Regions from separate parts of the Vibrio sp. 16 genome, predicted to be linked through region 3. Evidence: predicted binding sites of a transcription regulator. Region 3 holds the regulator's gene; each other region holds the start of a gene.

Region 1 (7,540 bases), 1.0 Mb from region 3:
GCCACCATATTGAGTCTCAGGATCAACCTGAAGAAGAGCCAGAGTCACCGCATTTAACTTGCCCGGAATGTCACAAAGGCCATCTAGTTGAGCGCAAAACACGCTTTGGTAAGTTATTCTATGCCTGTGATAACTACCCTAAATGCAAGTTTGCGGTTAACCTGCCTCCAGTCGCTGGGCAGTGCGAGAAGTGTGGTTTTCCATTACTGATTGAGAAAAAGCTAGCCAGTGGGGACCGATTACAGTGTGCTAATCGTAAATGTCATCACACCCAAGAGAACAAATAGCAAAACGGCGCCTAGAGCGCCGTTTTTGTTTACTGGTTATTAAGATTACTCAGTGAAGTTCTCTGCGAAATTATGTACGGCTGGAAAAGCCTTCTTGTCTAGGACATCGGCGAGCGCACATAATTTGCGTTGCAGTTCGCCATTGTAATCACCACACACATTGATGTGGCCCATTTTACGGCCTTCGCGTTTCTCTTTTCCGTACCAATGCACATGGCAACCATCCATCGCGATCACAGCTTCTGGTAACGTATCTTCACCCAAAATGTTGATCATCGATGTGGATCGGATCAGCTTGGTTGACCCCAGTGGCATGCCACAAACGGCGCGCAGGTGGTTCTCAAACTGACACGTTTCCGCGCCTTGTTGAGTCCAGTGACCAGAGTTGTGAACGCGCGGTGCGATTTCATTGACGAGTAAAGTGCCATCTACATCAAAGAACTCGAGGGCTAACACGCCCACGTAGTCGAGGCTGTTGGCAACCGCAGTGAACATGTTCTTCGCTTGTTCTTGTAGATCTGTGTCTGCAATAGCGGTAGACAGTGTCAGGACACCATTGGTATGAACGTTCTCCGCTAGAGGGTAAACCGCCACGTTGCCATCTTTGCCACGGGCACCAACCAGAGAGACTTCACGATTAAACGGGACAAACTCTTCAGCGACAATCGCTTGGGTTTCTGTCGCGGCAATGCATTCTGCCATTTCAGCCCAGATTGCATCTGCTTGATCTGCATCTCTTAAGCGCCACTGGCCCTTTCCGTCGTATCCGCCCAAAGCGCTTTTAAGCACCATAGGAATGCCTACGTGATGGATTGCATGATCAAAGTCTTCACGGGAGTTGATGACGTAGTATTTTGCATTGCGTACGCCAGCATCATCGAGTAACTGCTTCTCGATGCGGCGGTCACCACCAGCTTTAATGGCCTGTGTTGATGGTAAGAACTTGCCACTTTGCTCACACACCGCAAGAATGTCATGAGGGATATGCTCAAACTCAGCAGTGATGACGTCAGCTTGCGCAATCGCATTCTCTAAACCATGGCCAGTCACCATTTGGGTTAGCGGATGAACGATATTTTTGCTCCCCACATCGTACGCAGAGATCTCGATGTTAAGAGGTGCGCCTGCCAATGACATCATACGAGCCAGTTGACCGGCACCTAGCACTAACACATGCATAGTATTAGTCCTCTGCCGGATTTGGGTTAGCTAATACAGTTTCAGTCTGTTCACTGCGGAACGCTTCAACCTTAGCCATCACTTCTTCGTCATGCGTACCAAGGATTTGTGCCGCTAGTATACCTGCGTTTGCTGCGCCAGCTTCACCGATGGCTAGCGTGCCTACCGCAATCCCTTTTGGCATTTGAACAATAGAATAGAGAGAATCTAAGCCACTCAATGCTCGTGACTGAACAGGAACACCAAGAACAGGCAAAGACGTAAACGCCGCTGCCATGCCAGGTAAGTGAGCAGCGCCGCCGGCGCCGGCGATGATCACTTTAAGGCCACGTTCTTTCGCGCTAGTCGCGTAATCAGCGAGAAGTTGAGGAGTGCGGTGTGCAGAGACGACTTTTGTTTCGTACTCAACTCCGAATCTGTCTAGCATTTCTGCTGCTAGTTTCATTGTTGGCCAATCTGATTTTGAACCCATGATGATACCGACTTTCATCTCGAACTCCTTAAAGCTGCGCGTAATAGGTGAGCATTCAATTTGTGCGCATTATACGGGGATTTTACTCTTAAGCAAACGTTTGCGCCGGCGTTGAAATCAGATTGATACAATTTATAAATAAATAGCTTTAGTCACTGGTTGTGATTGTTTGTACACTTATCAAAAACAAAGATTGAACAGGAAGTATTCGTGGATAATTTTGATCGAGCGCTCAACGCTTTAAATGATGGTGAAGTGATTGCCTACCCTACAGAGGGCGTATTTGGTGTCGGGTGTGATCCGGATAACCCAGAAGCTATTCAAAAACTACTAGAGCTCAAGCAGCGCCCTGTCGAAAAAGGGTTGATTTTGATTGCTGCAAGCTATGAGCAGCTGCTGCCCTACATTGATGAATCACAATTGACTGCGCAGCAGCTTGAGCAAGTCCATCAAACTTGGCCAGGTCCAGTCACTTGGATAATGCCTTGCAGCGATAAAGTGTCCAACTGGGTTTCTGGCCAATTCGATTCTATTGCAGTGCGTGTAACGGATCATCCTTTGGTACAAAAGATGTGTAATGCGTTTGGAAAGCCGTTAACCTCTACCAGCGCGAACCTAACCGGTGAACCGCCATGTATGACCACAGAACAAGTCTATCAGCAGCTAGGCGATAAGCTGGTGGCTGTTTTGGAAGGTGAAACGGGTGGAAGAGAAAAGCCTAGTGAGATTCGTGATGCGAAAACGTCACAAGTATTAAGACAAGGCTAACCTTGCAAAGGAAGAAAGATGTCGGCAATTGATAAACAAGCGGTAAAGCAATTCTTAATGGAACTGCAAGACTCGATCTGTCAGAAGTTAGAAGCAGCAGACGGTCAGGCAGAATTTGTTGAAGATGCATGGCATCGCGAACCTGGTGAGAAGTTAGGTGGTGGTGGTCGAACTCGCGTGATGAAAGAAGGCGCAGTGTTTGAGCAAGGCGGCGTGAACTTTTCTCATGTGCAAGGAAAAGAAATGCCGGCTTCAGCAACGGCTCACCGACCTGAGTTAGCTGGTCGACGCTTTGAAGCGATGGGGGTGTCTTTAGTTATGCACCCGAACAACCCTTATGTCCCAACTTCTCACGCTAACGTTCGTTTCTTTATTGCCGAAAAAGAGGGCGAAGAGCCAATTTGGTGGTTTGGTGGGGGCTTTGACCTAACACCGTTTTATCCTTTTGAAGAAGACGCGCAATATTGGCACAACACTGCGAAAGAAGTGTGCGCGCCATTTGGCAGTGAAGTCTACTCTGAGCATAAAGCGTGGTGTGATAAATACTTTTACCTGCCACACCGTGATGAAACCAGAGGCGTCGGTGGCTTGTTCTTTGATGATCTTAATCATTGGGAGTTTGATAAGTGCTTTGAGTACATCAAAGCGGTTGGCCAAGGTTATACAGATGCCTACCTACCGATTGTAGAGCGTCGCAAAGAAACAGAATACGGCGAGCGTGAACGTCAGTTCCAACTATATCGCCGAGGTCGTTACGTTGAATTTAACCTAGTGTTTGACCGTGGCACTCTATTTGGCCTTCAGAGCGGTGGGCGCACAGAATCTATCTTGATGTCGATGCCACCGTTAGCGCGCTGGGAATATGCTTACCAAGTTGAGCCGGGTTCTGCAGAAGCTGAACTATACGATCATTACCTCAAACCAAGAGAGTGGTAAGACTTTCTTCAATATATAGATAGTGATAGGGTCAATGTTTCGCATTGGCCCTTTTTTAGTTCTGCAGGTAAAGGAAATGACTCAGCAAATAGATCGTTACGCCGTTTTTGGTAATCCCATCTCTCAAAGTAAATCGCCTTTTATTCATACCCTATTTGCTCGTCAAACCAATCAGTCATTGATCTATACTGCAGAAAGCCCAAATAAGGACGCGTTTCAACAAGCGGCGTCTGAGTTTTTTGCTCAAGGTGGTAAAGGCTGCAATGTCACGGTTCCATTTAAGGAAGATGCTTATCGCTTTGCCAATCGACTGACAGAGCGTGCTCAGTTGGCTGGGGCGGTGAATACGCTAAAGAAGCTCGATGATGGTGAGATTATTGGTGACAACACCGATGGTGAAGGGCTAGTGCAAGACTTACTTCAATATCAAGCGCCTTTAAAAGGAGCGCGTATTTTACTTATTGGTGCAGGTGGTGCCGCGCGTGGCGTCATTAAGCCACTATTAGATCAGCAGCCCGCTGAACTTGTTGTTACCAACCGAACCTTTGCTAAAGCGCAACTGCTTGCCGAGATGTTTGCTCCGTATGGAACGATTAGCGCTTGTGAGATGAGTGACGTCAACCAAGCGTTTGACGTGATCATCAACTCCACCTCTTCTAGCTTGAGCGGTGAACTACCAGAGATATCCGCAGCTATCTTTACGGAACAGGCGGTAGTGTATGACATGATGTATGGCGCGGGTAAAACGACCTTCAATCAGTGGGCACATGAGCATGGGGTGGTGCAAGTCTTTGATGGATTAGGAATGCTGGTCGGTCAAGCGGCAGAAAGCTTTATGCTTTGGCGTGGTTTAAGACCAGGTACCAAACAAATTTTACGTGAGTTGAGAAAGAACCTAGAGGGATTGTAATGAATCAATCGATCTTATTCCCAGACATGCAAACATGGGATGAAGACAAACAAGCTGTTCTCTTTCCAGCGCAGCAATCAGGTGCTCTGATTCAATGCCTAGTGAGTATCAGTGAACTGAAACAGCTGTCGGGACAGGACATCGAGAACGAACAGCAAGCTCTGGAAGTCTTTTCACAATATCGATTCGATCTTGAAGAGCTTGCTGAAGAACTAATTGAAGAGGAAGAATTCAACTCAGAAGGTAATATAGAGGTTGTTAGTTAATCTTTTTAACCTCATGTAGGTAATCTTCTTTATTCTGCACATAGTTATCCGCAGACTTCTGTAAGAAAGCTCGTTCCTTATCGTTGAGGGGGCGAGCTTGCTTGACCGGACTTCCTACATAAAGGTAACCGCTTTCGAGTCGCTTTCCTGGGGGGACCAGACTGCCCGCACCAATCATTACCTCTTCTTCTATAATAGCGGCGTCTAATACAATCGCGCCCATACCGACCAAAACGCGATCTTTAATCACGCAGCCATGCAGCATCACCTTATGTCCGATCGTGACATCATTTCCAATAATCAGAGGGTATCCGTTAGGGTTCTCTTTATTCTTATGGGTGACATGCAAAACACTACCATCTTGAACATTAGTGCGTTCGCCGATATGGATATGGTTTACATCACCTCGTGCAGCCACCAATGGCCAGATGCTTGAGTCGCTGCCGATTTTGATATCACCAACCAAAACAGAGCTACTATCTATATAGACGCGCTCACCAATCTGAGGGGAAATACCTTTGTAACTGCGTAGTGAGCTCATGTATTTATCCTTTTACTCTTGTTATATCGTGCTTATAGGCTTAGAAAAGTACTAAAAATAGGTCGTTTTGAATAGAAAATACCCAAACAATAAAAAAATCAAAAAAAACTGCAAAAAGGGCTTGCCAATGTGATGGCGATCTCTATAATGCCCCCTCGCTGACACGGGAACGCTTCGAAAGAAACGAGAGCCCAGTTAGCAAGGTCAATTAGCCAAGCGGAAACGCTTGAAAAAAGTTTGAAAAAAGTGGTTGACACTAAACTTTATCTCGCTAAAATGACCGCCTCTTCCGAAGTGATATGAGTCACAAAGAAGAGAGCTCTTTAACAATATAAACCTATCAATCTGTGTGGGCACTCGTTGATGATAATCCAAATAGTTTCTTCGGAAACAATTTAGGTTTCAATGAAACGAAGTGACCACTGAATCGAAAGATTCAGCACAGTCAATTCAAACATTACTTTATGTAATGTTCAGTATTCATTGAGCCGACAAAATCTTAAATTGAAGAGTTTGATCATGGCTCAGATTGAACGCTGGCGGCAGGCCTAACACATGCAAGTCGAGCGGAAACGAGTTATCTGAACCTTCGGGGAACGATAACGGCGTCGAGCGGCGGACGGGTGAGTAATGCCTGGGAAATTGCCCTGATGTGGGGGATAACCATTGGAAACGATGGCTAATACCGCATAATAGCTTCGGCTCAAAGAGGGGGACCTTCGGGCCTCTCGCGTCAGGATATGCCCAGGTGGGATTAGCTAGTTGGTGAGGTAAGGGCTCACCAAGGCGACGATCCCTAGCTGGTCTGAGAGGATGATCAGCCACACTGGAACTGAGACACGGTCCAGACTCCTACGGGAGGCAGCAGTGGGGAATATTGCACAATGGGCGCAAGCCTGATGCAGCCATGCCGCGTGTATGAAGAAGGCCTTCGGGTTGTAAAGTACTTTCAGCAGTGAGGAAGGTGTTGTCGTTAATAGCGGCACCATTTGACGTTAGCTGCAGAAGAAGCACCGGCTAACTCCGTGCCAGCAGCCGCGGTAATACGGAGGGTGCGAGCGTTAATCGGAATTACTGGGCGTAAAGCGCATGCAGGTGGTTTGTTAAGTCAGATGTGAAAGCCCGGGGCTCAACCTCGGAATTGCATTTGAAACTGGCAGACTAGAGTACTGTAGAGGGGGGTAGAATTTCAGGTGTAGCGGTGAAATGCGTAGAGATCTGAAGGAATACCGGTGGCGAAGGCGGCCCCCTGGACAGATACTGACACTCAGATGCGAAAGCGTGGGGAGCAAACAGGATTAGATACCCTGGTAGTCCACGCCGTAAACGATGTCTACTTGGAGGTTGTGGCCTTGAGCCGTGGCTTTCGGAGCTAACGCGTTAAGTAGACCGCCTGGGGAGTACGGTCGCAAGATTAAAACTCAAATGAATTGACGGGGGCCCGCACAAGCGGTGGAGCATGTGGTTTAATTCGATGCAACGCGAAGAACCTTACCTACTCTTGACATCCTCAGAAGCTTGTAGAGATACGAGTGTGCCTTCGGGAACTGAGAGACAGGTGCTGCATGGCTGTCGTCAGCTCGTGTTGTGAAATGTTGGGTTAAGTCCCGCAACGAGCGCAACCCTTATCCTTGTTTGCCAGCACTTCGGGTGGGAACTCCAGGGAGACTGCCGGTGATAAACCGGAGGAAGGTGGGGACGACGTCAAGTCATCATGGCCCTTACGAGTAGGGCTACACACGTGCTACAATGGCGCATACAGAGGGCGGCCAACTTGCGAGAGTGAGCGAATCCCAAAAAGTGCGTCGTAGTCCGGATTGGAGTCTGCAACTCGACTCCATGAAGTCGGAATCGCTAGTAATCGTGGATCAGAATGCCACGGTGAATACGTTCCCGGGCCTTGTACACACCGCCCGTCACACCATGGGAGTGGGCTGCAAAAGAAGTGGGTAGTTTAACCTTCGGGGGGACGCTCACCACTTTGTGGTTCATGACTGGGGTGAAGTCGTAACAAGGTAGCGCTAGGGGAACCTGGCGCTGGATCACCTCCTTATACGATGATTATTGCGATGAGTGTTCACACAGATTGATGGTTTATAAAGTTTAAGAGATAGAAGATATCCCAATATCTTCAACTTAGTGTCCCGTTCGTCTAGAGGCCTAGGACACCGCCCTTTCACG
Region 2 (7,540 bases), 310 kb from region 3:
TAAAGCTCCGATTCCAATAGCGATTTTTGCTTCTCTATCCAATCTTTGAACTCTGTCCCATTTCTTTGGAGTGAACAATTTGGATTAAGTTCATCACCAAGATGTAACCAAGTATAAAGGGCGTAGCTGAACCTAATCTGAACGTAAATTTGAGATTCGGATTGTCAATAGATAGGGCTTTCGCTAGGCTAAGCGCAAGTGAAGTCAGTGACAGAGAATAACAATGAAAGACCCAGAATTTTGGCATTCTAAGTGGGCGGCCAATCAAATTGGATTCCACCTAGAAGATGTTAACCCGCTGCTTATCGAGTATTGGAAGCATACAAACCCAACGCATGACTCGAAAGTGTTTGTTCCCTTGTGTGGTAAGTCGGAAGATCTTGTTTGGCTAGCGACAAAACACGCCGACGTACAAGGTGTTGAGCTAAGCAATATTGCGGTACGCGCTTTTTTTGCTGAACACTTCTATACACCAATGGTGATGCCAGTTAATGGTCAACACGAGCTGTTTCAGTTTGATGAGCTCTCGATCTATGTGGGAGATTTTTTCACGGCGCCGATTCAGCCGGTTGATATCGTTTATGATCGCGCCTCTCTTGTCGCGTTGCCACAAGAAATGCGTGGCGAGTACGCTGAGCGCATTAAATCATTGTTAAACCCAGGTGGAAGAATGCTGTTGGTGACACTTGAGTACGAGCAATCTCTGATGGCGGGGCCTCCGTTTTCGGTACCGGAGCAAGAAGTAAGAAGCTTGTATGAAGGCTACAAAATTACAGAGCTACATCGTAATGATGAGGCGGACATGCCACCGAAACTTTCAAAAATTGAAGGGGCACGAATGATCGAAGTGGTGTATTTGATAGAGTCTTAAATGAAAAGAGCGTTTGGGAAACCAAACGCTCTTTTCGATCGCGATTAGTAAATCACTTTTACTTGTGCAGCGCTAGTGACGGCATCTTCGATGGCTTGCTCAATGGAGTCACGACGAGTAATTGCGACACCTAAGCGGCGGCGTCCATCAATATCTGGCTTACCAAAAAGGCGAACTTGGGTTTGAGGTGCGGCGAGTGCTTGCTCTAAACCTTCGAAACGAATGTTTTGTGATGTACCTTGGCCAAGAACCACCGCTGATGCCGCTGGGCCAAATTGTGTAATGCCAGCAATTGGCATACCTGTAAAGGCGCGCACATGCAGCGCGAATTCAGAGCTGTCTTGCGACATCAAGGTGACGAGACCTGTGTCGTGTGGACGAGGGGAGACTTCATTGAAAATAACGGTGTCACCCTTGATGAAAAGTTCTACACCAAAAATGCCATAGCCGCCCAATGCGTTGACCACTTTTCCTGCGGCGTCTTGAGCGGCGGCCAGAGCTGCATCTGACATTGCTTGTGGCTGCCACGATTCGCGGTAGTCACCATCTTCTTGGCGGTGACCAATCGGAGCGCAGAAGTGCACACCGTCAACCGCGCGTACAGTAAGTAGCGTAATTTCATAATCGAAATCGATAAAGCCTTCAACGATTACGCGCCCAGCCCCCGTGCGACCACCTTCTTGAGCGTAATCCCACGCTTTTTGGACATCATCAGCAGACTTAATCACACTTTGCCCTTTACCTGATGAGCTCATTACAGGTTTGCACACGCATGGAATACCCACGGCTTCGATGGCGGCAGTAAAGTCTTGGTAGTTGTCAGCAAAGCGGTAAGGAGAGGTTGTCAGATCCAGTTCCTCTGCGGCTAAACGGCGGATTCCTTCACGGTTCATGGTCAGTTTCGTCGCGTTCGCAGTTGGGACAACATTAAGTCCTTTCGCTTCAAGCTCGACTAACTTATCGGTTGCGATAGCTTCGATTTCAGGCACAACGAAATCCGGCTGTTCTTTTTCGATGATCGCCTCGAGAGCCTCTCCATCAAGCATATCCAAGGTGTAGCTGCGATGAGCGACTTGCATCGCCGGTGCATTTTCGTAGCGATCACAGGCAATCACTTCAAGCCCGAGGCGTTGGCACTCGATTGCGACCTCTTTTCCAAGTTCACCAGACCCAAGCAGTAGAACGCGTGTTGCGTTTTGACGTGTAGCCGTACCAAACATAGATAACCCTTATTATTCAGAGGAGAATGAAATTGTAGGCGATCATACGTATCCCGAACCAAAAAGCAAACGTTTGCTTTGACTGCGAATAAGATAATGGGTGCATGTACTGTAAATTGGCTTTAAAATGCCGCGCAATAGTATGATTTGTAACTAATAATTACTTAATATTATTGATTGTCTTGTAGTTTATGTCGATTGAGATGAGGAAATTGTTTCGATTACGATTATAATGATATCAATATAGAAGCCGTGTGAATCATAAGTCAACAGAGCGCCAACTCACTGAAATTTCGTCGAAATCTTGTTTCAAGTTTTCCCCAGACGTAAAGGTGATAAAAACAAATGCTCGGGATATAAAAAGAACAGATGCAGTACGACCCAAAACAATCCATCAAGATACCGATTGATACGCTGACGGTGGGCATGTTTGTTACCGCCATTGAAGACAGTAAACGCGTCAACCTTGCTAATGCAGGGCGAGTACCTACTCAACAAGCAATTCGTCAATTGGTGAAAAATGGCGTTAAGTATGCTTGGGTAGATCAAAGTCTGTCGGTAAAGGGCAGTGTATTTAAACCAGTAAGCGATCAGCCAGAGGTGGAGCCAGAAGGTGCGCCCCCCGCACCGACAAAACGTAAGAAAATGAGCCGCTTTTCCCAACAGAAAAAAGCCTCAAAGATTATCCGCGAAGCGAAAGGTTTAGCGCAAAAAATTCTTAATCAGACGTTTGAAGGCAAGTCTATTCATGTAGATGAGCTAGATGGCTGGGCGGATGATTTGATTGAGTCCGTGCTGATCGATTCTGATGCGCTTCACTGCGTTTCTGCGTTAAGAAGTAAAGATGAGTACTTACTGGAACACTCGGTCAACGTTGCGACCTTATTGGTCTCATTTGGTAAGCATCTAAACTTGCCCAAAGAGACGTTAAAACAGATGGCGATCGGTGGCATTATCCATGATGTTGGCAAAATCAAAGTCGACGACAAAGTGCTCCATAAACCCGCACGCTTAACGCCAGAAGAGTTTGAGCATATGAAGCTGCATCAGGTCTATGCGGGTGAAATCATCAGTACCGTTACTGGGCTGAGTGATATTGCTCGTGACGTATGCTTGATGCACCACGAGAAATTGGATGGGACAGGGTACCCGGGAGGTTTGACTGCTGAGCAGATGCCAACTCATGGGCGTATGAGCTGTATTGTTGATATATATGACGCTCTAACCGCGGATCGCTGTTACAAAAAGGGGATGAGCTCCGCAGAGGCGTTTAAGATTTTGCTTAGCCTTACACCATTTCACCTAGACCGAGACTTGGTCTATAAATTCATCAACTGTATTGGTGTATACCCAGTTGGTGCTTTGGTTGAACTGAGTGATGGTCGGGTCGGCATTGTATGGACTTCCAATGCGGCGGAACCACTGAAACCTGAGGTCAAGTGTTTCTACTCTCGAAAGTACAAGCGTTTCATTGATGTGTCATACGTTGATGTAAAACACAGTAAAGTAACCATCGAACGAGCGATTGCCCCTAGCAGCTTAGAAGTGGATCCGACACCGTTCTTTGACGTTTAGGTAAGTGGCAAAGTGAAACAAAAGGCGCTCATTGAGCGCCTTTTGTATTTTATATCGCTAAGTAGGCGACCGGAATATCGGGATTGATTGCTTCCAGTGTTGCCTGTGTATCCGCAAGGTGACTGATGGTACCGTCGGCCATTTCCGCCAGTGCTGCAGACTCTATATTTTGTAAAGATTTACCATCTAGAAGTAGCTGAATCATCGCCACTTGCAGTGGTGGTAAGCTTGGGTTAAACGCCGCATTTTCAGCGTATGCACCTAAGTAAACTTCACCGCTATCGAGTTTAAGACACACGCCACTTAAGTTCTTAGTGTAAGGGGCGTGGCTGCGGTTAAGTGCCTCGACGGCTTTGTTAACCATTTCATCGGTTTCATTCGTATGCTTGCCATGGTCAACGCTAGACATGAGTCCAGACTCGATACCAAGATCGGAAGGACCAAACGACTCCGGTAGATACTCTTGCAAGGTCATTTCATCACGCTGTGGTAGCTGCACCACTAACTTATCTGCGGTGGTCAATTCATTCATAAACTGACGACAGTGGCCACAAGGGCTAAAGTTAATCGTAATGTCTGAAATACCTTGTTCCCCTTTCATCCATGCGTGGCTAATGGCTGACTGCTCTGCGTGAACGGTTTGGCCGAGTTGTGCGCCGAGGATTTCGACGTTCGCGCCAAAGTATAAGCGTCCTGACAAACCGCGTACGATCGCGCCTACATAAAAATTTGAGATAGGAGCATAGGAATAAGCGGCAGCAAAAGGAAGCAGCGCGACGCGAAGTTCGTCATCTTCTAGCCCTGAAATGGACAGAAGCTCTGAAAATTGCTGAGGGGAAAGCGTTGCGTCAAAGTCATCAGCTAACAGAATGGGTGATAGGTATTCTGCGATTTGGCTTGGCGCATCAGATAGCGCTTTTTCAATGCGGCTTCTCATGGTGAATCCTTGTGTATACGTTAATTGATATCTTTGGCACGGGCGTCTTTACAGTACAGACATGCCTTGATACTGGTATTTCATTTTATGCGAAGAGTAAAACATTACTGAGATTTAAATCACATTAATCTGTGTAACGAATTTATTGTTTACATAATTAGAGTGAGGTCACACATGGTATCGATTACATAAGGGAGAGAAGTGAGGTCGGTCGAGCTGCGACTGAACAGCTCGACCAAACGTCGCAAAAGTGAGTTAGGCAGCAAGCCAAACGGCAAATGCGAAGAAAGAAGGGGCAAGGATAGACGTAATCACACCACAAACCACTAAGGCGAGAGAGCTAAATGCAGCGTCTTGACCATCTTTTTCAGCGCAGGTTGCGGTACCCAGCGCGTGGGATACCGTTCCCATGGTAAGTCCTTTGGCAATAGGGTGAGTAATGTTAAGCAAGTTGTAGACAGGGTACGCCACAATCGCTCCAAACAGACCGACGATTAGAACTAAGATCGCGGCAATTGCAGGCTCTCCGCCGAGGTGGCTAGAGACTTCCATCGCGATAGGCGTGGTGACGGATTTACCAAGTAGGCTTGCTATCAGTGTAATGTCGGCTTGCATGTAGACGGCAATCATACTGGCAGTGAGCATCGACATCACGCTACCTACACCACAGGCAAGCATAATGATTCGCCAGTTTGCTCGGATCTGCGGCAATTGCTCATACAGAGGGTAAGCCAGTGCGACGACAGCGGGTTGAAGCAGATAGTTGATCCACTGGTTGTCAGCATAATATGTCTCAAACGGAACCTTCAGATACGTCAGAAGTGGAATGAGTACAGCTAAGCTGATCAAAAGCGGGTTCATAAATGGGCTTTTGATTTTTTGACACAACCAGCGAGAAGCGAAAAAGACAACAAGGGTAACGAGTAGCCACATTACTTTTGTCCTCCTTTTAGCATTCGATCAAGCATAAGGCCAAGCAATACAAGAACAATGAATGTCCCACCTACCGCGCTGGCGAGAATAGGCAGCGCATTAGCGAGTAACATATCGAAATGCTCCATCAACCCAACACTGATGGGTACAAACAGCAGCACCATATAGCGAATAAATAAACTTGCGCTTGGGCGTACCCAGTCGACGGGAACAAGTCCACTTGCAAGCAATCCAAAAAGAATCAGCATGCCGATGATGCTGCCAGGAATCGAAATACCGAGAAGATGTTGAATGTTGATGCCCGCGATGAGGCAGAGGAAAATCAGCCCCATTGACACAACGTATTTCAGCACTGTTTTTGCCATAAGTTGTTATCGTCCGAAATTATCATGCGTTGCAAAAACGCAACGTAAAAAACCAACACGGTGTAAACCCATGTTGGTTGGGTGTCAGTGCCTCATGACTGGTAATTATTGTGTATGTGGCTGAGGCATCTGTTAGGGTGCAGGCGTTCTGGTATCTAAGATACTAGCTTTTGTACGTATTGATAAACGGATTTTAAAATAGCTAGCTTCTTTTCATCACTTTCATGTTCGTGAACTAAGTTTTCCAAATTGAGCATATAGTCTTCAATACGACTTTCGAAGTAGTCTCGGCAATGATTTGCCCAGCGTTGCTGTTCTGACTCATCTAAAGTGGCAGGGAAGTTGCGTGCGCGGTAGCGGAATAGCAGCGGTGCAATACGGTCATCATTAAACGAGATATCAAGCGCCGCTAAGTTATTTGGATCGGTTTGGCGAATAATGTCCATCGAGGCTTTATCCGCCGGAGAAAAGAATCCGTCATAAAGCATGCTATCGACATCGTTATCTTTCGCGTATTCCCGGTCGATGCTGTATAAGCCAATCAGCTTTTCGCGTATTTCAGGGGTTTGACGCAGACGAGCCAAGTTCTCAAGGCATTGTTCTCGGTTGATACCAATATTCGCGGCGTTTTCTGCGGTTAAGGTTTTCGCAGGTGCAAGTATCGGACACTTATTAAGGTGGACCAGTTTTACCGGGACCGGAAGTTCATCGTCTGCCAGCTCCGAGTGTTTGGTGTACAGGCGCTCATTGAGCTGCTCAACATCCAAATCGAACAGGGGTTGTGGGTCTTTGGCCAAATCGACCATGATCACCGCATTTTGGTTGGTTGGATGCCAAGCCACAGGAACCATCCAACTGGTGTAATTACACTCTCGACCCAACATGCCCGAGACATGCATTAATGGCGTCATGTTAACAATATCAATCAGATCGTTGAGCTTGCGTTTGTGGCGCATGCTGAGGAAATAATCAAACAGCTTAGGTTGCGCAGCTTTGATCTTCTTCGCCATTTCAATAGTAGCAATCACGTCGGCCATCGCATCGTGGGCATTTTCGTGTTCAATCCCGTTGGCTTTAGACAGGTGCTCTAGCTTAAAGCTGATAAACCCTTCGTCATTTTCTGGCCACTCAACGCCTTCTGGGCGTAGTGCATAACAAGCGCGCATCACGTCGAGAAGATCCCAGCGAGAGTTGCCGTTTTGCCAGCTCCAAGCGTAGGGGTCGATAAAGTTGCGATAACACGTATAGCGAGTCACTTCATCGTCGAATCGAATGCTGTTGTAACCCAGGTTAATGGTGTTTGGAGTAGCGAGCTGCTCATGGATCTTGGCGATGAACTCTGGCTCAGACAATCCTTTGGCAACAGCAGTTTGAGGAGTGATACCGGTGATTAATGCCGCTTCTGGTGCGGGTAAGTAATCTGTCGGTGGTTGACAATAGATAACCAGAGGCTCACCAATGATGTTGAAATCCATATCGGTACGCACACCTGCAAATTGGCAAGGACGATCCTTTGCAGGGCTGGTTCCCCACGTTTCATAGTCGAAAAAGAAAAACGTAGGTTGATGCTCATGTTGCATTATCTATTTACCAAGTGGTTGAAAATCACTTGAGTATTAGACCACTGCGACGCGAGCAA
Region 3 (7,540 bases):
CAAACAATGACTTGGCGAATCTCTCCTTTATCGGAGCCGTAAATATTTTTTGCAAATTTGTGGGCAATATCGTCGAAATTACGGTCTTCAGTCACAGCAGCTTAGGGTATCATGTCCAATCGTGCTGCTATTCTGTCACAAGAAAAGCAGGAATAAAGAGGGTTTCTCTTAAAAAATAATCAACTGATGTTTTTTCGGACTATTTAGTATGTTTGAGCTGAAAAAAGTGGTCTCTTCTCTTCTGATGCCGCTACCGGCAATGCTTATCATCGGCCTATTGGGCTTGATGTTGATCATGTTCACTCGAAATCAAAAGACCGGCTGTTTTATCGTTCTTTTCTCTTTTATTGGTATGTTCCTTATTGCGTTTCAGCCAGTCTCCTCGCGGCTATTGATGCCACTTGAGCGTCAATATTCTGCGTTCTTTCCCGTTGACGAGTCGATTGATTACGTGATGGTACTAGGCAGCGGCCATGTGGTGGATGACAAAATCCCACCAACGTCCGAGTTGAGCCGTACAGGTTTGATGCGCCTTGCTGAAGGCATTCGTGTTATGCGTATTTATCCTGGTTCGAAGCTCATATTGTCGGGTTATTCGGGAGGATCAGACATAAGCAATGCTCGCATGATGGCCAAAGTGGCGCTCGCTCTCGGCGTGTCTAAATCTGATATTATTTTGCTTGAGACGGCAAAAGACACATGGGAAGAAGCACGACAAGCTGCCGCCTTTGTGAAACACAAGAAAATGGTCGTGGTGACTTCCGCGAGCCACATGAAACGGGCATTAAACGAGTTTCACTCGGCGGGCTTAAAACCCTACCCTGCACCAACAAACTACTTAGCTCACGATAACGTTACTGAGCCTTGGTCTAAGTACACACCCAAGGCAGTCTACCTAGAGCAAACCGAACGCTACTGGCATGAGACACTAGGAATCTTGTGGCAAAAGCTCAGAGATTGGGCGTCGGAGTATGAGGAACAACACGTCATCGAAGCTCCAGAAAGCCAACTATAAAACAAAAAAACCGAGGCACATGCCTCGGTTTTTTACTCAATTCAAGGGTTAGTCCCCAGCAAACATGTAGCCTTCACCGTGAACCGTCACAAAAATTTGAGGGTTCTTAGGATCAAATTCCATCTTAGCGCGCATGCGACGAATGAGAACATCGATCGTACGATCGTTTGGTGCATCCACGCGATGGCTAATCATGTTCAAAATGCGCTCACGGCTCAATACTTGATTTGGGTAAGACGACAGCGCAACAAGCAGTTCATACTCAGCTTTAGTCAACTTAACTGGTTCACCAGCACGACTTAATGCTCGTCGTTGAACATCAAATGTCCACTCACCAAAGCGTACTATGTTGCCATCTTGTTTGTCTGCATCGACCGTGCCTGATGAATTGCGCGCCGCCGAAATACGCCACAGCAAATTTTTGACACGAACTAACAACTCTCTTAGCTCAAATGGTTTTGTGACATAATCGTCGGCGCCCATTTCTAGACCGACAATCTTATCAATGCTATCCGTGCGTCCTGTAACCAGGATAATCCCAATGTCTGACTGACTGCGAAGTTCGCGTGTTAGCATCAAACCATCCTCTCCAGGAAGATTAATATCCAACATCACTAAATCTATCGCATTGTTTTGTAGTGAATCACGCATTTGCTCGCCACTTTCGGCTTCGCTTACGTGGTAACCTTCATTCTGAAAGTAACCAACTAGCTTGCTGCGAGTTACTGCGTCATCTTCTACAACTAATACGTGATAGCTCATTTACACCACTTATTTACATTGGTCATCGTTCTAACGAGTATTCTATTCATAAACAGTAACATTTCTAGTATTTGTTACTTTAAAACCAAGAAAGATGATTTTTTCTTGATTCAAGACAAACCTAGGTCATCTGTTCATATTTTTCCATTTTTAGACTCAATTCTATACAGCTGACATTATCGCTGTTCATCTTTATTGGGTACACTAAGCGCAGTTATTTTAGGAGCCTGACCTAATGCAAGAAATTAAATCATTCAATGAAAAACGCGCAGAAATCTATTGGTGGCTATCGAGCTTATTGGCGAAAGAGCTCACTCAAGAGGCGTTAGACCAATACCATTCAGCCGAGATTCGTTCGTTTCTCTCTGGGCTTGGCGACAACCCAGATCTAAAACCTTCTGTCGACAACTTAGTTGATGCACTAAATCGACTTATGGACCGTGAAGACGCGCAGCTTGAATTAGCCGCAGATTTTTGTGACTTATTCCTTAAATCAGACAGAGACTCTGCCCTTCCATATGCGTCGATGTATGTAGGCAAAAGCGGACTGCTTAACGATGAGCCGGCGAGAGAAATGGAAGCACTAATGCAAAAGCATGGCGTCCAAGTTGATGAAAACCTAAATGAACCTGCGGATCATATCGCGATTGAACTCGACTTCCTTGGTAATCTGATTATTCGCTCGAATGAACTTGAAAGTGATGTTGAAATGGAAAACGCACTTGAAGAGCAAGACAAGTTCATCAGCCACGCACTACTTAATTGGGTGCCAAAGTTCGCCGCTAAGTGCAAAGCTTTAGATGATTTCGGATTCTACTCTGCCATTGTGATGTTAATGGTTGCGTTTATGGAACTTGACTCTCGCTACCTAAAAGGCGAATAAATACGAGCTTTTGTGACCACGAGCAGGGAACAAAAACCTTTTTATTTGCGCTTAGTTTGTTTGCGGTCTAGAATCGTGACCGCAAACGATAAAAATGAACGAATTAAATACAAACCGCTAATTATAAGCGGTTTTTGTGTTTCTGATACTTTCTGCCAGATTATCCTACACTTAGGAATATTGTTTCGTGGCAGTCATCGACAGGACAAAACCTTATGGCCACCATAAAAGACGTAGCGCGCTTAGCCGGCGTATCAACAACTACTGTATCTCACGTAATTAATAAAACGCGTTTTGTTGCCGAAGCGACCCAAGAAAAGGTCATGGAAGCAGTAACAGAGCTGAACTATGCGCCTAGTGCCGTTGCTCGAAGCTTAAAGTGTAATACAACACGCACGATTGGCATGCTGGTGACTCAATCAACAAACCTCTTCTTTTCAGAAGTTATTGATGGTGTTGAGAGTTACTGTTACCGCCAAGGTTACACGCTGATTTTGTGTAATACCGGCGGCATCTATGAGAAGCAACGCGACTATATCCGCATGCTTGCAGAAAAGCGCGTAGACGGCATCTTGGTCATGTGTTCTGACCTCACAGAAGAACTCAGCGAAATGCTTGACCGTCATAAAGACATTCCTAAAGTGGTCATGGACTGGGGCCCTGAAAGCTCACAAGCTGACAAAATCATCGACAACTCAGAAATCATCGACAACTCAGAAGAAGGCGGCTATCTAGCGACTAAATACCTGATTGAGCGTGGCCACAAAGATATTGCTTGTTTGAGCGGGCACTTCGAAAAAGCAGCATGTCAGGAGCGTATCGCAGGCTTCAAGCGAGCAATGAACGAAGCGAACTTGGCAGTTGATGAAGACTGGATCCTTGAAGGTAACTTTGAATGTGACACTGCAGTCCTAGCCGCAGACAAGATTGTTGCAATGGATAAACGCCCGAGTGCCGTTTTCTGCTTCAACGATACGATGGCACTGGGTCTAATGAGCCGCCTACAACAAAAAGGTATCCGCATTCCAGAAGATATGTCCATTATTGGTTACGACAACATCGAGTTAGCGGAATACTTCTCTCCACCGCTCACGACTGTTCACCAACCGAAACGACGTGTCGGTAAGAACGCGTTCGAAATTTTGTTAGAGCGTATCAAGGACAAAGAACACGACAAGCGAGTGTTTGAGATGCACCCTGAAATTGTCGAGCGCTGTACCGTGCGCAACCTCAACAAATAACATCATCACTCAGCGCCTGACTCTTTGATTAATTATCAGTCAGGCGCATATAACCCGCCAAATTACTGAACTAAGATCACATTTACTCACTACAAGTGTGATACTTACCTCAAATATTATTTATTCTTAACTTGTTCGATCAATGCCACGAACAGGGCAAACCATTTCGAAAGGATGGGACGCAAAGCCTCCGGCCTTAAGTATACTTATACAAGGTAGCGGGGTTGCCGATGGCAAAAATGCAAAACTAGTACATTAAGCTTTCTCGTAAACTGGACGCGTCTCAATACTGAGTATGAGCAGACATGGAATTCGTCGAGATTTTACGAAGTGTTTTCTTGTATGACACCTTACTGACAAAATTTCTGCATTATTTTGCTAATCTCTCGGACCTGAATTGGTGGCGTATACATATACACCGAGAAAATACAGCATGGATAAACCAATACTTAAAGACTCAATGAGACTATTTGAGCAACTTGGTCAAATTAAGTCTCGTTCAATGTTTGGCGGCTTCGGCATATTCGCAGATGAGACGATGTTTGCTTTAGTGGTCAACGATAAGCTTCATGTAAGAGCGGATGCTCAGTTAATCAAACAGTGCAATGCCCTTTCTTTGGAACCCTACGTCTACAAAAAACGTGGTTTTCCCGTTGTGACTAAATATTTTGCTTTGAGCGATGACATTTCCTCAGACAATGAAAAAACACTGGCATTGGCAAGACAAGCGCTGATCGCAGCAAAAGAAGAGAAAAAAGTACAATCGAAAGCGAAACCAAATCGCTTGAAAGACCTACCCAACCTGCGCTTGGCAACGGAAAGAATGCTAAAGAAAGCCGGGATTGACGATGTCGAATCTTTAGAAGAAGCGGGCGCTGTTAAAGCGTACAAGGCGATTCAATCGACACACTCAGCAGAAGTGAGCGTTGAACTGCTGTGGGCACTAGAGGGAGCAATCAGGGGCACACATTGGTCTGTTATACCGCAAAGCCGAAGACAAGAACTACTGAATAAATTGAGCAACTAGCTCAATCAATCGATGAAAAAGCCAGCACTTGCTGGCTTTTTTAGTCTCTAAGGAAATATTTTCTTCTCGCTCTCGTTCTTATTGTCTATATCAATCATTCCCTATACTAACTTAAGTATGTAACTATAGGGTCAGAGTTATCCTTGCGAAGAGTATTAAAGGACGCGATTATGAATAAAAAATTGATCTTGGGGATAGTCTTAGTTGCGCTTATCGCCTTTCTGGCGATGAACTTTGGGCAATACCTGACGCTCGAAAACGCGAAAGCACAGCAGCTTGCACTCTCAGATTACATCAGCGAAAACTTCGTCTTCGCCGCATTGACTTACTTTTTCGCCTACGTCGCCATAACCGCGTTCTCCATTCCTGGAGCAGCCGTTGTTACGCTTTTGGGCGCTGCGCTCTTTGGGTTTTGGACAAGTTTGCTGTTGGTCTCTTTTGCCAGCACCATTGGTGCAACGCTCGCCTTTTTAAGCAGCCGTTTCCTATTGCGAGACTGGGTGCAAGGAAAGTTTGGCGATAAGCTGAGTGCGATTAACCAAGGTGTAGAACGTGATGGGGCGTTTTATCTATTCTCACTAAGGTTGATTCCTGTCTTCCCCTTCTTCCTTATTAATTTACTCATGGGATTAACGCCTATTTCGGTAACTCGATTCTATTTTGTCAGCCAACTAGGTATGTTACCCGGCACAGCCGTTTACTTAAACGCGGGTACTCAGTTAGCGCAAATTGAGAGCCTTTCAGGCATTGTCTCGCCTTCCGTCTTAGCGTCATTTGCTTTACTGGGTCTTTTCCCTGTCATTGCGAAATGGGTCATGAATAAAATTAAGTCATCGCCATCCGCACAGAATGGCTCGGCGTCATGAAAATCTACTCAGCGAGTAATCCTCCAGAAGCTCACATTGTCTGTGAGCTTCTAAAGTCTCAAGACATCAGCTGTGAAGTTCGTGGTGAAGGGATATTCGGGTTGCAGGGAGAAATCCCATTCGGTGAAAACAGCGAGCCTTATGTTTGGCTTTTAGAACCAAATAAGCGCAATCAGGCGAATGAGATCATCGACCAATTTAGGACAACGCAAAATGGTAGCGACTGGCACTGCAGTCAATGTGGAGAAGTCAACGAATCACAATTTGGGGTTTGCTGGCAATGCGGCACCGCAGCAGATTAAGTCGCCTTAATTTGCTGTTGTATAAAGGCAATCGAATGCTGATTGAACTCTTCCGGACGCTCTACATTACACACATGTCCACAATCAGGAATCTCAAGCAATTGACTCTGCTGGTGAACGGCAACCATCTCTTTCACTGGCTTAATAAACATGTAGTCTCGCTCTCCCATTAGATACAGCGTCGGAATTGGCAATTCTCTATCTTTGAAATACTTCATTAATGGGTTTACTTCTGCCGTGAGTATAAACCAGCGCTTAAACTCTTTCTGACACAGTTTTTTGGCTTCGCGGATAAACAGGTGACGTGATTCTTTCTGTGTCCGCTGTGGCATCACAATATAAGCAAATAAGCTGTATAACCACATATAAGGCACGATGTGTTTACATAAGTTACCGAGACGCACCAACACTTGTGAACGCGTGTTCAGGCGTGTTACTGCCCCACCCAGCACCATGGATTTCACACGCTCCGAGGCAAGCTCTGCGATATTTCTTACGATGATCGTTCCTAAAGACATCCCAACGAAGTGTGCTGATCGAATCTTGAGGTGATCCAGAACTTGGAGAATGTCTTGCGTGACCGCCTTAAACGTGTAGCGGTTCGCCATGATCTCCTTTAGTAGCTGATTTGATCGCCCGTGCCCTCTTAGGTCTATGAGCAACAAATTAAAGTGCTGCTTGTACGCTTTGATTTGCTTGAACCAAATAGACGAACTGCCTCCGGCTCCATGCACAAAAACCACCCACTCATTGCTTGTTGGGTGTTCAAATGTTTTGTGAAATAGCATTTCAGAGTTCATAGTGACGTTCAGAGTTTCTTACTGGAATAACTTGGAAGCAGAAGATTAGCACAAACTAATGCAATTTTAATTCAGCTTATGTCATTTCGTGTTACTTATCTTGTCTAAAATTGAAAAAATACAAAAAAAGGCGTCATACGACGCCTCAATATACTTAGCTTGTTCCGTTAGCTATTAAGCGCACTGTGATAAAGCGTCAAATACTCATCCGCCGCTTTGCTCCAGCAGAAATTTTGCTCCATCGCGTATAGTTGCACGCGTTTTACTTCGTTAGGTTGTTGTGCGTAAAGCAACAACGAGCGCTGTAAAACAAGAAGCAACGCAATCGGTTCAGGCTCATCGAATACAAAACCCGTTGCGATCGCAGGGTTCTCATCGTAGTCGTTAACGCTATCTTTCAACCCTCCAACACCTCGGACGATAGGCAAAGTGCCATAAGCCATACTATAGATTTGGTTTAAACCACAAGGCTCAAACTCCGAAGGCATCAAGAAGAAATCCGAACCAGCTTCAACTAAGTGGGCTAACCCATTGTCATAGGCCTCGACAAACTTGAATTTGTCGCTGAACAGCGCTTCCACCTCTTTCAGGCGCGAAGCCAATACCGGGTCACCGGTACCAACAATGACAAGTTGAACATCGTG

What was found. The regulator PurR, encoded in region 3, represses purine synthesis genes. The targets are predictions, from matches to a motif close to TNANGNAAACGTTTNCNTNA.
Region 1: purE (5-(carboxyamino)imidazole ribonucleotide mutase) is a predicted target of PurR. The motif match lies at 2,027-2,046, and genes of this name have one in related genera.
Region 2: purT (formate-dependent phosphoribosylglycinamide formyltransferase) is a predicted target of PurR. The motif match lies at 2,153-2,172, and genes of this name have one in related genera.

The regions. Positions count from the first base shown of each region.
Region 1 covers NZ_OY808997.1:2,552,570-2,560,109, forward strand. The annotation lists gene U9J37_RS11685 (DNA topoisomerase family protein) at 1-287, shown strand, start outside; gene U9J37_RS11690 (5-(carboxyamino)imidazole ribonucleotide synthase) at 333-1,466, opposite strand; gene purE (5-(carboxyamino)imidazole ribonucleotide mutase) at 1,471-1,956, opposite strand; gene U9J37_RS11700 (L-threonylcarbamoyladenylate synthase type 1 TsaC) at 2,149-2,706, shown strand; gene hemF (oxygen-dependent coproporphyrinogen oxidase) at 2,725-3,642, shown strand; gene aroE (shikimate dehydrogenase) at 3,719-4,552, shown strand; gene U9J37_RS11715 (DUF1488 family protein) at 4,552-4,818, shown strand; gene U9J37_RS11720 (gamma carbonic anhydrase family protein) at 4,811-5,359, opposite strand; rRNA gene U9J37_RS11725 (16S ribosomal RNA) at 5,861-7,412, shown strand; tRNA gene U9J37_RS11730 (tRNA-Glu) at 7,501-7,540, shown strand, end outside.
Region 2 covers NZ_OY808997.1:798,499-806,038, forward strand. The annotation lists gene U9J37_RS03605 (thiopurine S-methyltransferase) at 224-871, shown strand; gene purT (formate-dependent phosphoribosylglycinamide formyltransferase) at 916-2,091, opposite strand; gene U9J37_RS03615 (cyclic di-GMP phosphodiesterase) at 2,461-3,666, shown strand; gene cdd (cytidine deaminase) at 3,716-4,603, opposite strand; gene U9J37_RS03625 (CidB/LrgB family autolysis modulator) at 4,859-5,536, opposite strand; gene U9J37_RS03630 (CidA/LrgA family protein) at 5,536-5,901, opposite strand; gene sbcB (exodeoxyribonuclease I) at 6,057-7,481, opposite strand.
Region 3 covers NZ_OY808997.1:485,146-492,685, reverse strand. The annotation lists gene cmoM (tRNA uridine 5-oxyacetic acid(34) methyltransferase CmoM) at 1-95, opposite strand, end outside; gene elyC (envelope biogenesis factor ElyC) at 209-1,015, shown strand; gene torR (two-component system response regulator TorR) at 1,064-1,777, opposite strand; gene torD (molecular chaperone TorD) at 2,013-2,660, shown strand; gene purR (HTH-type transcriptional repressor PurR) at 2,876-3,901, shown strand; cyclic di-GMP riboswitch class I at 4,047-4,133, shown strand; gene U9J37_RS02210 (TfoX/Sxy family DNA transformation protein) at 4,335-4,928, shown strand; gene U9J37_RS02205 (TVP38/TMEM64 family protein) at 5,099-5,794, shown strand; gene U9J37_RS02200 (putative signal transducing protein) at 5,791-6,096, shown strand; gene U9J37_RS02195 (alpha/beta fold hydrolase) at 6,093-6,896, opposite strand; gene glgA (glycogen synthase GlgA) at 7,064-7,540, opposite strand, start outside.